DNA from 3 places in the Rhizobium sp. BK661 genome. Region 1 is predicted to be linked to each of the others. Evidence: predicted binding sites of a transcription regulator. Region 1 holds the regulator's gene; each other region holds the start of a gene.
What was found. Region 1 encodes LexA, which represses DNA repair genes until DNA is damaged. Its sites were predicted from a motif close to TGTTCNNNNTGTGTTCNG; they were not measured.

Region 1 (4,459 bases):
GGCCGGGATCTGCAGGACGTCGACGACCGTCGCCACCTCGGTGCACTGCTCCTCGGTATGGATGTCGGTCAGGACAGGAAAACCGTATTCCTTCTTGAGGTCGGAAAAAACCTCCAGCGCCTTATCAAGGCCGATGCCGCGCTGAGCGGAGAGCGATGTCCGGTTCGCCTTGTCAAAGGAGGACTTGTAGACAAGGCCGATACCAAGCTTGTCGCAAAGCTCCTTCAATACACCGGCGACCATGAACGCATGCTCGCGGCTCTCCATCTGACACGGTCCGGCAATCAGCGACAGCTTGCCGGTATTCGAAAAGGTGACGCGGCCGGCGCCTTCGCCGACCGCGACTTCGGAATTTGTCTGGCTCATCGTTTCTCCTCGAAGGCGAAGAGCGCACCCTGCCCGGGCGCTGCCTTCACCAGAATTCGATTGTTCTTGCGCGTGTAGGTCATCCCGTTAGCAGCCAAATGCGCTTCTGTCACGGCGAGATCACCGACCTTGAAAACAACGGCAACGCCGCGCAGGCCGCGATCGTCTGAGGGTGCAGAAATATCGAAGTAGGCATCCAGTCCATCGGGGGACAGAACGATGATCCTGGCGTTGGGCGTTGCAACACTCACACCAAAGGCCTCGTTGATCACCGTCAGGCCGTGCGCCGCGGCGCGCACAAATGGCGCAAACGCCTTTGGGTCCGGCGCGCCAAGAACGATCTCCGCGATCCCGCCCACGCCATTTGGGTGCACTTGCAGCGCCCTTCGATCGGCAGGCAGCGGATTGACCCTCTGGCAGGTGAAAAAAAAGAAATCAGGTGCGCGCAGGTCAACTGCGAACGCGAGTTTGAATGCAGCAATGGCTTCCGAGCCGTCGGGCATCTTCATCGGCCGCTCGAACTGCAGCATCTCACCGCCGTTGATCTTCTCCGCAAGGAATCTAGCGTGGTCGCGGTCGGCGTCCCCCGTCGCGAAGACAACTGCGGACAGTCCATCCTCGCCGCATCGAAACCGAAAGGCACGGTCACGCGCGGTGAAGACGTTGCCCTTCCTCGCCGACGCCTCGTGCAGTTCGAGGCTGGCGACGCCCAGCGGCTCCAGATAAGTTTCGTCGGCGAAGAAGATACAGGCGTTCTCTGTTCCGAACGGGTGCCGCGCATCTGGCGCGACGGTGAATCCCAGCATTCCGAGGCGCTCGCGCGCAAGCCTGATGTTGGACACCGGCAGCACAATGTGGTCCAGCGGATGTGCTTCGCTCATGGCAAACTCCCCGGGGATTTGCGAAGATGTGCGCCGGGCAAGAGAACAATGCAACCCCCTTCTCCGCATTCACTCAAAAGCGACGCAAAAACTGAACAAGTTGCAGGCAAGTTTTACGAAAATTTAGGTACTTGCAGAACACATATGGAACATATAGTGTCTGTTCTGGCTTTGTTTCACAACTCTGGGGTTCAACTTCGATGCTGACGCGCAAGCAACAGGAGCTTCTTCTCTTCATTCACGAACGAATGAAGGAGTCCGGTGTCCCCCCATCTTTCGACGAAATGAAGGACGCTCTCGATCTCGCGTCGAAGTCGGGCATCCACCGCCTGATTACGGCGCTGGAAGAACGCGGCTTCATTCGCCGACTGCCGAATCGAGCCCGCGCTTTGGAGGTCATCAAGCTGCCAGAGGCATATAATCCCAGTCTCCAGCCGCGCCGCGGTTTCTCGCCGAGCGTGATCGAGGGCAGCCTTGGCAAACCTCAACCGGTGGCGCCGCCAAAGCCGGCCGCGCATGCGGACAATGGCAATTCGGCCTCTGTACCTGTTATGGGGCGGATCGCTGCAGGCGTGCCAATTTCTGCAATCCAGAACAATACGCACGACATCACGGTTCCGGCCGACATGCTTGGCCCAGGCGAGCATTATGCGCTCGAGGTGAAGGGAGACTCGATGATCGAGGCCGGCATCTTCGACGGCGATACGGTGATTATCCGCAACGGCAGCACCGCCAACGCCGGCGACATTGTTGTCGCACTTGTCGATGACGAGGAAGCAACCCTCAAGCGCTTCCGCCGCAAGGGCGCTTCGATCGCGCTTGAAGCTGCGAACCCGGCTTATGAAACGCGTATTTTCGGACCCGATCGCGTCAAGGTTCAGGGCAAGCTGGTCGGCCTCATTCGCCGCTATCACTAAAGACAGGCGGCTCTCCGTCGAAGGTGCCGCTTCGCCAATTGTATGCCCGATGCCGCATCCAGGGCCGGTCAAGTGTCGTATAGGCCGTCGTCACGACAGGCGTTCCCTGTTCGTCTATTCGTATCTCTGCCGCACCCGAGCGGCGCAAGGTTTCGCCCGTGAACAACAATGCACCTGACCGGCATTCGTTTGCGCGCAGACGAGCGGGCGTAACGACGATGTCGGCGGTGTCGCAGGCAGCGCCGACGTAGGCGGGATCTTCGATGATCGTCAGAACGTAGCCGCTGTCGTGCGCCGCTGTGCACCAAGCGCCTTTCAGGCAGACGAAACGGTTCTCAACGCCTCTCGCAACGACCTGCCGCAACGCGTTGCGAGCGTTATGCAATTCGTCGGCCGAGAGCCTCCGAGGCTTGCCGTCGCCGTCTCGCCGGCGGACTGGTTTGACACCCTCTATCAGGAGCGGCGGCCGGGCTTGCTCCGCAACCAGAGCCCTTCGCCATTGGTCGAAAATGAAGTCGGGTGGGCGCGTCCGGTTGGAAGCAATAACCTGATTGTCGACAATCGCGACGAGACCGCCATCCTCGGCAATGATGAAATCTGGCGCCGGTCTGGACGGCGCGAGCACAACGAGCAGAGTTGCCAACGCGATCGCAACAGCGCCGAGGTACCGCAGTCTGGTGCGCAGAAGCGCAAGCACGAGGAAGCCTGCGACGGCGACAGGAAAGTACCAAACCGGCAATCGGCCGATATCGACGTTGCCGCCCCATCCCGAGACCATCTTTGCAATGGCGATCACAATTTCGAGCCCGAAGCCGGCGATTTTCCAGGGAACGATATCGAGGCCAAACGGCGTCAGCAGCATCGCGAACATGCCCATAGGCATCACCACGAAGGAGATTACCGGCATGGCCATGAGATTTGCGGGCAATCCATAAGCGCTGAGCCGATGGAAATGTTCGACTGCAAAGAGCGCGGTCGAGAAGCCTCCGATCATTGAGGAAAGGAGGATGCCAGCAAAGAAGCGTGCGACAAAAACTACGGGCTTCACTGCCCTGACTTGCAGCAAGGGATGTTCGCGCGCGGCTCGCTTCGACCACATCGCATAACCGGCAACCAGCGCAAGAGTCGCCGCAAATGACATCTGGAAGCTCGCGCCTAGCGCCTCGGATGGAGACAAGAGCAGAATCACCCAAGCCGATAGGGCAATGTTGCGCAGACTGATTGACGGCCTGTCGAAGAATACAGCGGCCAGCATGATCGCCATCATGATGAAGGCTCGCTCTGCCGAGACCGCAAAGCCCGAGATCATGTAATAGGCTGTCAGGGCGACGAGCGCGCCAGCAGCTGCAATCTTCTTGGTCGGGTACGCCTGCGTAACGGATGGAAACAGGCTCAGCAGTTGGCGTAGGCCGACGAAGAAGATACCCGCGGAGAGCGCCATGTTGAGACCGGAGATTGCCACGATATGCGCCAGACCCGCCTGTCGCAGCGCGTCGGTGGTTTCCCGCGAGATCGCGCGCCGCTCGTCGGTGACAAGCGACGCCGCAAAGGCGCCGGTGTCGCCCGGCAGGATTCCACGGATGCGGTCTCCAATTCCGCTTCGAAGACCATCCAGCCAGTTGGCTCCGCGCTCCGAAATCGATGGTGTGCCGACCGCTGGCGGCATTGAAACGCTTGGCGAACCATAAAAGAAACCGTTCGCGCCAATCTCGTCGAAATAGGCGCTGAAGGCGAAGTCGTTGAGCCCAGGCAGCGCCGGTCCCGCAGGCGGGGTCAATCGTGCCCGTCCCGTCAACCACTCCCCGATTTCGAACGGTTCTTTCTGCCCACGCGCGACGACTGAAACCCGGTCTGGCGGCCGCCTAATCTGAGGCGACTGAGTGCCGGAAATGGAGAGGATATAGCGCCAACGACCCGCGCCATCCCCCTCCCGACGCTCGACCCGACCAGTGATCGTTGTGGTGACGGGCGTATCCAGTATGACGGTCGCCCTGCTCCGCGTTTCGTATTGGGCCGAAAGCATTCCCGCGACGCAAAGCAAGCCGGCCAGTGCTGAACTCCGGACAAACGGACGCCCTTGGCCCGCCGCCATTGCAACAGGTGCCAACACAACAACCCATGCCATCAAGCGCATCGTGGGAGGGTCACTTGCGAGTTCGAACCAGAGGACGGCGCCGGCTCCGAGGAAGACCGGCGAGAACAGAAACAACCGTCCATGTTCCATCTCCGCTGTCGCGGAACCTTGGAGCCATGAAGCCCAGTCCCGTGTCGCAGCTTTGATCCGTGTCGGCCACG
Region 2 (4,459 bases), on a different contig from region 1:
CGGCGGGCGCCCCCCTTTCGTTTCAGGCGGGCGTGGTCAGACGTTCGCCGGCGATGCGATAGGAGATCGCCTCGGCGAGGTGGATGCGACCCACCATCTCATTGCCATCGAGATCTGCCAGGGTGCGCGCCACCTTCAGGACACGATGATATCCGCGCGCCGAGAACTTCATTTTTTCGGCTGCGTCGCGGAGCAACTGCAGGCCGGAAGCATCCGGTGCGGCGTATGTCTCGATCATGGCGGTCGAGCAGCGGGCGTTGGTCCCGATTGCCCCCGGGGTCGCCGCCTTGAAGCGATCCCGCTGAATCTCGCGCGCACGGGCGACGCGGCGGGCGATATCCACGCTCCTTTCAGCAGGCATCGGCCGAATGAGATCGAAGGCGGAGACAGCCGGAACATCGATGCGGATGTCGATGCGATCCATTAGCGGGCCTGAAATGCGCGACTGATAGTCCGTCATGCAGCGTGGACCGCGTACGCAACTATGGCCGGGTTCGCCGGCCATGCCGCAGCGACAGGGGTTCATCGCCGCGACGAGCTGGATGTTGGCCGGATAGGCCACACGATGATTGGCGCGGGCGATGATGCATTCGCCTGTTTCGAGCGGTTGCCGCAGAGCATCGAGCGCCTGCGGCGAAAACTCGGGAAACTCATCGAGAAACAGAACGCCATGGTGGGCTAGCGACGCCTCGCCGGGCTTGGCGCGCACACCGCCGCCGACGAGGGCTGCCATGGTGGCGGAATGATGCGGCGTACGGAAGGGGCGTCGATCCGAGAGCTTCCCGCCGGATAATTGTCCGGCTACCGAATGGATCATCGACACTTCCAGAAGCTCGGCAGCGGAAAGCGGCGGTAGGATCGAGGGCAAACGCGCTGCAAGCATGGATTTTCCGGAGCCGGGCGGACCGACCATCAGGAGATTGTGGCCACCGGCCGCCGCCACTTCCAGCGCCCGCTTGGCGCTTTCCTGCCCCTTGATATCGGCAAGATCAGGCAGGCTGACCGTATTGGCGCGGATCGAGGGTTCTGGACGGGAGATAACCTGGGTGCCGCGAAAATGATTGGCGAGCGCGATCAGGCTGCGCGGCGCGAGGATGTCGATATCCGGTCCCGCCCAGGCCGCCTCCGCGCCGCTTTCGGCCGGGCAAATCAATCCCTTGCCGATGGCGTTGGCGCCAATCGCGGCCGGCAGCGCCCCGGCGACGGGGGCGATCGTCCCATCCAGATTGAGTTCGCCAATCACCACGTAGTCGGAGAGTGCATCCGCCGGAATGGCGCCCAAGGCGGCCATCAGGCCAAGGGCGATCGGCAGGTCGAAATGAGAGCCTTCCTTGGGCAGGTCCGCCGGCGCCAGGTTGACAGTAATCTTCTTGGCCGGGAGGGCCAGGCCCGAGGCGTGCAGCGCGGCGTGAACGCGCTCGCGGCTTTCTGCCACCGCCTTATCGGGAAGGCCGACGATCTGGGTGACGACCCGGCCGGGCGCGACCATGACCTGGACCTCGACCGGAACACCCTCAATACCCTGAAATGCAACCGTGCTGACGCGTGCGACCATGCCCCATCCCCTGTGCCGCAACCCACTACACTGCAGTTTAACGACGCATCATTGTCGCCAATTGCAATCTTGCATAGAAACAGGAATGAAACAAGAACAATAAAAGAACAGATTCAAGCCAACGCTGTGGGTAGGTTGTGGCAGGTTGCATAGGCGGAACAAACCGGCCGACGTGTCCCGACCGTATCGAGCGGGAGCATCCGGAAGAGACGAAATGTCCGCAAAACCGCGCGCCCGTTCTCAGCGCGCGGCAACAAAACGATGCCTAGCGCTTCTGCTCGATCGCATCCCACAGCAGGGCGGCGATATCGAAACCGCCAAATTTGCGCACTTCGCGGATGCCGGTCGGCGAGGTGACGTTGATCTCCGTCATGTAGTCGCCGATGACGTCAATGCCGACGAAGAGGAAGCCGCGTTCCTTCAGCGCAGGGCCGATGCGCTTGCAGATTTCGATCTCGCGGGCCGTCAGTTCAGTCGCCTCGGCGCGTCCTCCGACATGCATGTTGGAACGGCTGTCGTGCTCGGCGGGCACGCGATTGATGGCGCCGACGGGCTCGCCGTCGACGAGCAGGATGCGCTTGTCGCCCTTGCGAACATCAGGAAGGTACTGCTGCGCAATGAAAGGTTCACGGAAGAGTTGACCGAACATTTCTAGCAGGGACGACAGGTTGCGGTCGTCCTTTGTCGAATGAAAAACGCCGGCGCCGCCGTTGCCGTAGAGCGGCTTCAGGATAATGTCGCCCATCTCGTCTCGGAAGCGGCGAATTTCCGCTGCATCCTTGGTGATCAGCGTCTTCGGCATCAGATCGGCAAATTCGGTGACGAAGATCTTTTCGGGAGAGTTCCGAACCCAGGCCGGATCATTGACGACCAGCGTCTTCGGATGGATCCGCTCCAGCAGGTGGGTCGAGGTGATATAGGCCATGTCGAACGGCGGATCCTGGCGAAGCAGGATCACGTCCATGGTGGAAAGGTCGACGCGTTCGGGCGCCCCGAGCTCGAAATGATCGCCCTTGACGTCGCGCAACACCATCGGCTCCACCGTGGCGTACAGATTGCCGTCCCGGAAGCTCAGGCGCTCAGGCGTGTAATGGAAAAGCTTGTAGCCGCGAGCCTGCGCTTCCAGGCTCATCGCAAATGTGGAATCGCCCGCGATATTGATGCCGGCGACATGGTCCATCTGGACCGCTACATTCCTGATCTTAGCCATTTCCGTCCCTTAGCTGATGCGGACAGATGTAGGCTGCGGATGCCCCGAAAGCAACGTCAATCAACGGCTTCGTTGTGGCGGGACGGGAAATCGTCAGGCGGCGATGCCGCTCTTTTGGACGTCGCCGCGCAACAGGCTCTTCAGCCGGTAGGCGAGCGCGACCGGCTTCGGGAACGGCTTCCTCAGGAACGCAACCTTGCGCACGTAACTGTCCACGCGCCAGCTGGCCCAGGTGCCCGCAGCGAAGAAGGCAACATCGCCGGCTTGCAGTGTCCGCTCCGTGCCGTCCCCGGCAACGATATGGACGCCGCCTTCGAGGATCATCACCGTTTCGTCCCAGTAGAAGTGCCAACGGAATTCGCCGGCCGTGCAATCCCAGATCGCCGTATAGGCTGCATCGTCATTGCTGCGAGAATGCTCGCCGGTGCGCGCCTGAGGGTTACCGCTGATCACCCAATCCGGATTGATCGGCGTCGCGCGCATGTCGAAAGTATCGCCGGACTTCGCCACGAATGTCTTTGCTTGCGGCTGCGGCAGGCTCGGAAAGGGCACCACGCGCGCCGCCATCGCGACCACGCTTGCCAGCATCATATGAATACCCATGAGCCCCCCAGCTATCCAATCCGTGTCGGGATAGCAGAGAGTCGTAAAGGCACCGTACAGGCGATCCGTACAATTTTAAGGATCAGTGAGGCGTCAGGCGATTTCCGTTTTGACCACGGCGGCCGGCGAAGCTGCCGGCTCGCCGATGCGCTTGCCCGTCTCGTGATTGAAGAAATGCAGCCGCTCTGCGCCGATGACCAGCCGTAGTTCGGACTTCAGCTCCGCCTCAGGCGACAGGACCGCGGTCAACTGCTGATCGCCAAGACTTCCGTGCACCAGACGCTGTGAACCCAACTCTTCGACATAGTCGATCGCGACCGTCATGGCATGTTCACCGGCACGGGCAAGGCGGAGGTCTTCGGCGCGAATCCCGACCGTGACCGGACCCGACGTCGGCGCGCTGCCGGCAAGGTCAATCAGGCTCGGGCCGAGCGCCAGTTTGTCGCCATGCAACTCGCCCTTAAGGAGGTTCATGGCCGGCGAGCCGATGAAGCTGGCGACAAAGGTGGAAGCCGGGCGATGGTAGACCTCGAGCGGTGTGCCGATCTGCTCGATTTCACCATGGCTCAGAACCACGAGGCGATCGGCGAGCGTCATCGCTTCCAGCTGGTCGTGGGTGACATAGAGCGAGGTGGTGCCGAGGCGGCGCTGCAGGCGCTTGATTTCGCCGCGCATGGAAACGCGCAGCTTGGCATCGAGATTCGACAGCGGTTCATCGAACAGGAAGGCGGCCGGCTTGCGGACGATGGCGCGGCCCATGGCGACGCGCTGGCGCTGACCGCCCGACAGCGCGCGCGGGCGGCGATCGAGATAGGGCTCGAGCTGCAGCATGCGGGCGGCCTCGGCGACGCGCGCGTCGATTTCCGACTTCGGCGTCTTGCGGTTCTTCAGGCCGTATTCAAGGTTCTCGCGCACCGTCATGTGCGGATAGAGCGCATAGTTCTGGAAGACCATGGCGATGTCGCGATCGGCAGGGTCGACGCTGTTGACCACGCGGTTGCCGATGCTGACGGTGCCGTCGGAGATTTCCTCGAGACCCGCCACCATGCGCAGTAGCGTGGACTTGCCGCAACCGGACGGGCCGACGAGGA
Region 3 (4,459 bases), on a different contig from region 1:
CCTCTTAAATTTGAATGAAATCCTATAAAAATCGACTGGATCTGCAGCGAACGGTTCAATGTGTCGCGGGTGAGGCTGTCTTATAGCGCGTTTGCGACGTCCGAGCTCGATGGGATCGATGGCTGGGCCCCCTGCTTGAGGCAAGCGAGTGAGCCGGCCACCGCCGCGCGGCGCAAGGATGCTTCGAAATCCAGTCCCTCATCGAGGCTCGCGGCGAAGTAGCCACAGAAAGTGTCGCCGGCGCCCACCGTATCGACGGGCTCGATCTTCAGTCCCTTGGCCCGAGAAACGACACCGTCGCGAATGGCAATGACGCCGTCCGCGCCAAGCGTCACGATCAGGGTCTGCCCGGTCTCCGCATTGAGGCGCTTCAATGCGGCCTCGCGGTCGCCTGCGCCCATGTTCTCCTGGCCGGCAAGCCGCTCGAATTCCGTCTCGTTCGCAATCACGATGTCCGCGAGGCGGCCGAGGCGGGCGGCGTCTTCGATCAGCGGCGCAAGGTTGAGCACGGTCGTCACGCCCTTGGCGCGGGCGTTGGCCAGGGCCTGCTCGACCGCCGGGACCGGAACTTCGAGTTGCAGCATCAGGATGTCGCCCCTGCTCATGGCACGGACCGCCGCGTCGGCATCGGCTGGCGTTATCGTGCCGTTTGCCCCTGGCACCACGGCAATCATGTTCTCGCCGTCACCGCCGACGAGGATCAACGCGGTGCCAGTCGGCTCGTCGACCTGTTTGACCGCCTGAAGCTCGGTGCCGGCTTCCTTCAGCAGCGCGAGCGCCGGCTCGGCGAAGCCATCTCGCCCGACTGCGCCTGCCATGTGAACGGTTCGTCCCGCCCGTCGCGCAGCAAGCGCCTGGTTGGCGCCCTTGCCGCCAGCAGCCGTCGAGAAGCCGTTGCCGGCGACGGTCTCGCCGGGCTTCGGCAACCGCGCGGTGGTGGCGATGAGGTCCATGTTGATGGAGCCGAAAACTGTGATCATGAGTGTCCCGTCCCGTGCTTTTCTTGGGCGCGACACTGCCCGAAGGGCTTACTCGTCGTCAACCACTCTGAGCTTCAGAAGCCCGCTGCGGCTATCGACGGATTTCGGCGAGGAGTCGTTGTCGCGCGCCGCGGCCTTGCCATTGTCGCTGCCTTCGAACTCCAGGGCCTCGATCTTTGCGCCGCGCTTGGTGAGCTTATCGGTGGAGGTGAGAATCTGGTCGACGTCCCTCTGAGCCATGGAAAAATGGCTCTGCAGCTTGCGGACGCGCTCGTCGAGCCGGCCGAGGTCATCCATCAGGTTCGCCACCTCGCCCTGGATGACATGCGCTTGGGCCCGCATGCGCTGATCCTTCAGCACCGCCTGGATGACCTGGATGGAGAGCATCAGCAGTGACGGCGACACGATGACAATGCGCGACCGATGCGCCTTCTGGACGATCGCTTCGAAATTCTCGTGGATCTCCGCGAAGATCGATTCCGACGGGACGAACATGAAGGCGGTGTCCTGCGTCTCCCCCTGGATCAGATATTTTTCGGAGATATCGCGTATATGCGTCTCCATGTCGCGGCGAAACTGCTGCGAGGCGACCTTGGCTCCGTCAGGCCCGCCGGCATCGCGTATCGCGTTCCAGGCCTCAAGTGGAAACTTGGCATCGATCACCAGCGGCGGCGCGCCGTTCGGCATGCGGATCGTGCAGTCCGGGCGCGAGCCGTTCGACAGCGTCTGCTGGAAGGCATAGGCGCCCATCGGCAAGCCATCCGCGACAATCGTCTCCATGCGCGATTGGCCGAAGGCTCCGCGCGTCTGCTTGTTGGAGAGGATCGCCTGCAGGCCGACGACGTCCTTTGCCAAAGTTTGGATATTGTTCTGTGCGGCATCGATGACGGCGAGACGTTCCTGCAACCGCTGCAGGTTTTCGTGTGTCGACTTCGTCTGTTCGCTGATCGTCGTACTGACGCGCTGCGACATTCCGTCCAGGCGCTGGTTGATCGCCTGGTTCAATTCGGATTGTCTCGAGCCGAACACTTCCGCCATCGTCGACATCCGCCCGTGCATCTCGGACTGGATCTTCAGAAGTTCCGCCATGCGGGCATCCGCCTCTGCCGCGCGCAGGCTCGCAACCTCCGCCTGCTCGCGCCGCACCTGCCCACTGCGGACAAGGAGGACGACCAGGAGCAAGATCATTGCGGCAATTCCGCCGCCGGCGAGCGCCAGCATTGCGGGGCTAATATGCGACAGGGCGAGGAAGAGCGACTCAGAGCTGGTGTTCATGGCGCAACCATAGCAAATCGGGATGAGATGACTAGATCAAAACGTGAACAACTCACAGTCACTTCGAAACGCTCGCAATGCCGGAAGAAACGAGTGCTGACAAATGACAAGCTCATTTAACCATTACTCAACCATATTGCGCAAAAGCTCTGCTCAATTTTTCCCTTCCGTATCAATCACGAAGCAGAGACATCATGACCAGCCAGCAGTCCGACAGCGCGCTCAAGCAACGCCTCGATTTCATTGAGCTGGATGATGCAGCGCGCACGGCCCTGCGGGAGATGCGCCCGGCGATCTCCGAGCTGCTCGGTGGCGCACTGGACAAGTTCTATGCGAAACTGGCGAAGACCTCTGATGTCGCAAGCTTCTTCGCCGACAAGGCGCACATGGGCCATGCTAAGAAGCGCCAGGAAGACCACTGGGCGAACCTAGCGGGCGGCAACTTCGACGAGTCCTATGTGAAGGGGGTGGTTGCGGTCGGCAAGACGCACGCCCGCATCGGGCTCGAGCCACGCTGGTACATCGGCGGCTATGCTTTGCTGATGAGCGAACTCGTGAAGGGCCTCATGGCCAAGCAGTGGCCTTCTATGTTTGGCAGGCAGCAGGGCAAGGTCCTGGCCGAGAAGCTGGCAGCTGTCATCAAGGCCGCGATGCTCGACATGGATTACTCGATCTCGGTCTACCTGGAAACTCTTGAAGAAAAGCGCCGGACGCTGGAAGCGGAACGTGCAAAGGCCGAACAGGATCAGGCGATCGCACTCGATCATCTTCGCCGCGGGCTGGAGGCACTCTCTAACGGCGATCTCGAGGCGACTCTGCCACCCGATCTTCCGGGCAACTTCAAAGCCATGGCTGACGATTACAACCGTGCTGTCGCCGCACTTCGCACCTCCTTCGTCTCTGTGCGGGCAACCTCGGGTGAGATTCTCAAGGGTACGGATGTAATTGCCAAGGCGTCCGATGACCTTGCTCTGCGTACCGCTCAGCAGGCCGCCGGTGTCGAAGAAAGTTCGGCGGCGCTGCAGCAGCTCTCGGTCAGCGTCGGCCAGACGGCGGCAAATGCCGAAAAGGCATCTGGCGCCGTTCGCGAAACGCAGCAGAAGGCGAAGAACTCCGGCGAGCTTGTGACCAGCGCAGTTTCCGCCATGGCCGGCATCGAAAAGTCTTCCACGGAGATCTCCAAGATCATCGGCGTGATCGACGAGATCGCCTTTCAGACAAACCTTTTGGCACTGAACGCCGGCGTCGAAGCGGCGCGTGCCGGCGATGCGGGCAAGGGTTTTGCAGTTGTCGCGCAGGAAGTCCGCCAGCTCGCTCAACGCACAGCCGACGCCGCCAAGGAAATCAAGAACCTGATTTCGGAGAGCTCGATCCAGGTGAACGAGGGCGTCGACATCGTCAGCAGCACCGGTGAGGCGCTCAACGACATGATCAACCGCATCGACATCATCAACCGCTTTGTTGCCGATATCGCCGCCGCCGCGCGCGATCAGGCAACCGGCGTCAATGAGGTCAGCATCGCCATCCGCAACATGGATACCATTACCCAGCAAAACTCGGGCATGGTCGAGAACACTTCGGCCGAAACCCGGCATCTGCGCGGCGAGGTCGACAATCTTGTGGCGCTGCTGCAGCGGTTCCGTACCGGCGGCGAGCATCGCTCGATGGCCGCGCCACGCCGCGCCGCTTAAAGGAATGCGGCGAAAATCCGGGCTGGGACGTAAAAAAGCGTCCCGCCCGCCTGCCGGATAATTCCATCCTGGAAAAAGATGCGTTATGGGAACGCCATGACCATCAAGCCACTCATCATTCTCCCCGATCCGCTGCTTCGTCAGGTTTCCAAGCCGATCGAGCGCGTCGACGCCGATTTTCAGCGTCTCGCCGACGACATGCTTGAAACCATGTATGACGCGCCAGGCATCGGCCTTGCTGCCATCCAGATCGGCGTGCCGCGCCGCATGCTGGTGATTGACGTTTCCCGCGAGGGCGAAGAGAAGCAGCCGCTGGTATTCGTCAACCCGGAAATCGTCGCATCCTCAGACGAGCGCTCGGTGTACGAAGAGGGCTGCCTATCCATCCCTGATTACTACGCCGAAGTCGAACGGCCGGCGACCGTCACCGTCAACTATCTCGACCGCGACGGCAAGGAGCAGACGGTGCAGGCCGACGGCTTGCTCGCGACCTGCTTGCAGCACGAGATCGAC

Region 2: the regulator LexA is predicted to act here: its motif matches at 1,648-1,665, upstream of FHX16_RS01835 (YifB family Mg chelatase-like AAA ATPase).
Region 3: the regulator LexA is predicted to act here: its motif matches at 2,288-2,305, upstream of FHX16_RS02330 (DNA recombination protein RmuC).

The regions. Positions count from the first base shown of each region.
Region 1 is NZ_JANTYT010000009.1:124,322-128,780, reverse strand. Features, by position in the region: gene kdsA (3-deoxy-8-phosphooctulonate synthase) at 1-366, opposite strand, end outside; gene FHX16_RS19140 (VOC family protein) at 363-1,247, opposite strand; gene lexA (transcriptional repressor LexA) at 1,448-2,164, shown strand; gene FHX16_RS19130 (ComEC/Rec2 family competence protein) at 2,145-4,388, opposite strand.
Region 2 is NZ_JANTYT010000001.1:375,379-379,837, reverse strand. Features, by position in the region: gene FHX16_RS01835 (YifB family Mg chelatase-like AAA ATPase) at 23-1,555, opposite strand; gene gshB (glutathione synthase) at 1,821-2,765, opposite strand; gene FHX16_RS01825 (cupin domain-containing protein) at 2,859-3,368, opposite strand; gene FHX16_RS01820 (ABC transporter ATP-binding protein) at 3,462-4,459, opposite strand, start outside.
Region 3 is NZ_JANTYT010000001.1:480,893-485,351, forward strand. Features, by position in the region: gene FHX16_RS02325 (ribokinase) at 81-980, opposite strand; gene FHX16_RS02330 (DNA recombination protein RmuC) at 1,029-2,255, opposite strand; gene FHX16_RS02335 (globin-coupled sensor protein) at 2,450-3,946, shown strand; gene def (peptide deformylase) at 4,043-4,459, shown strand, end outside.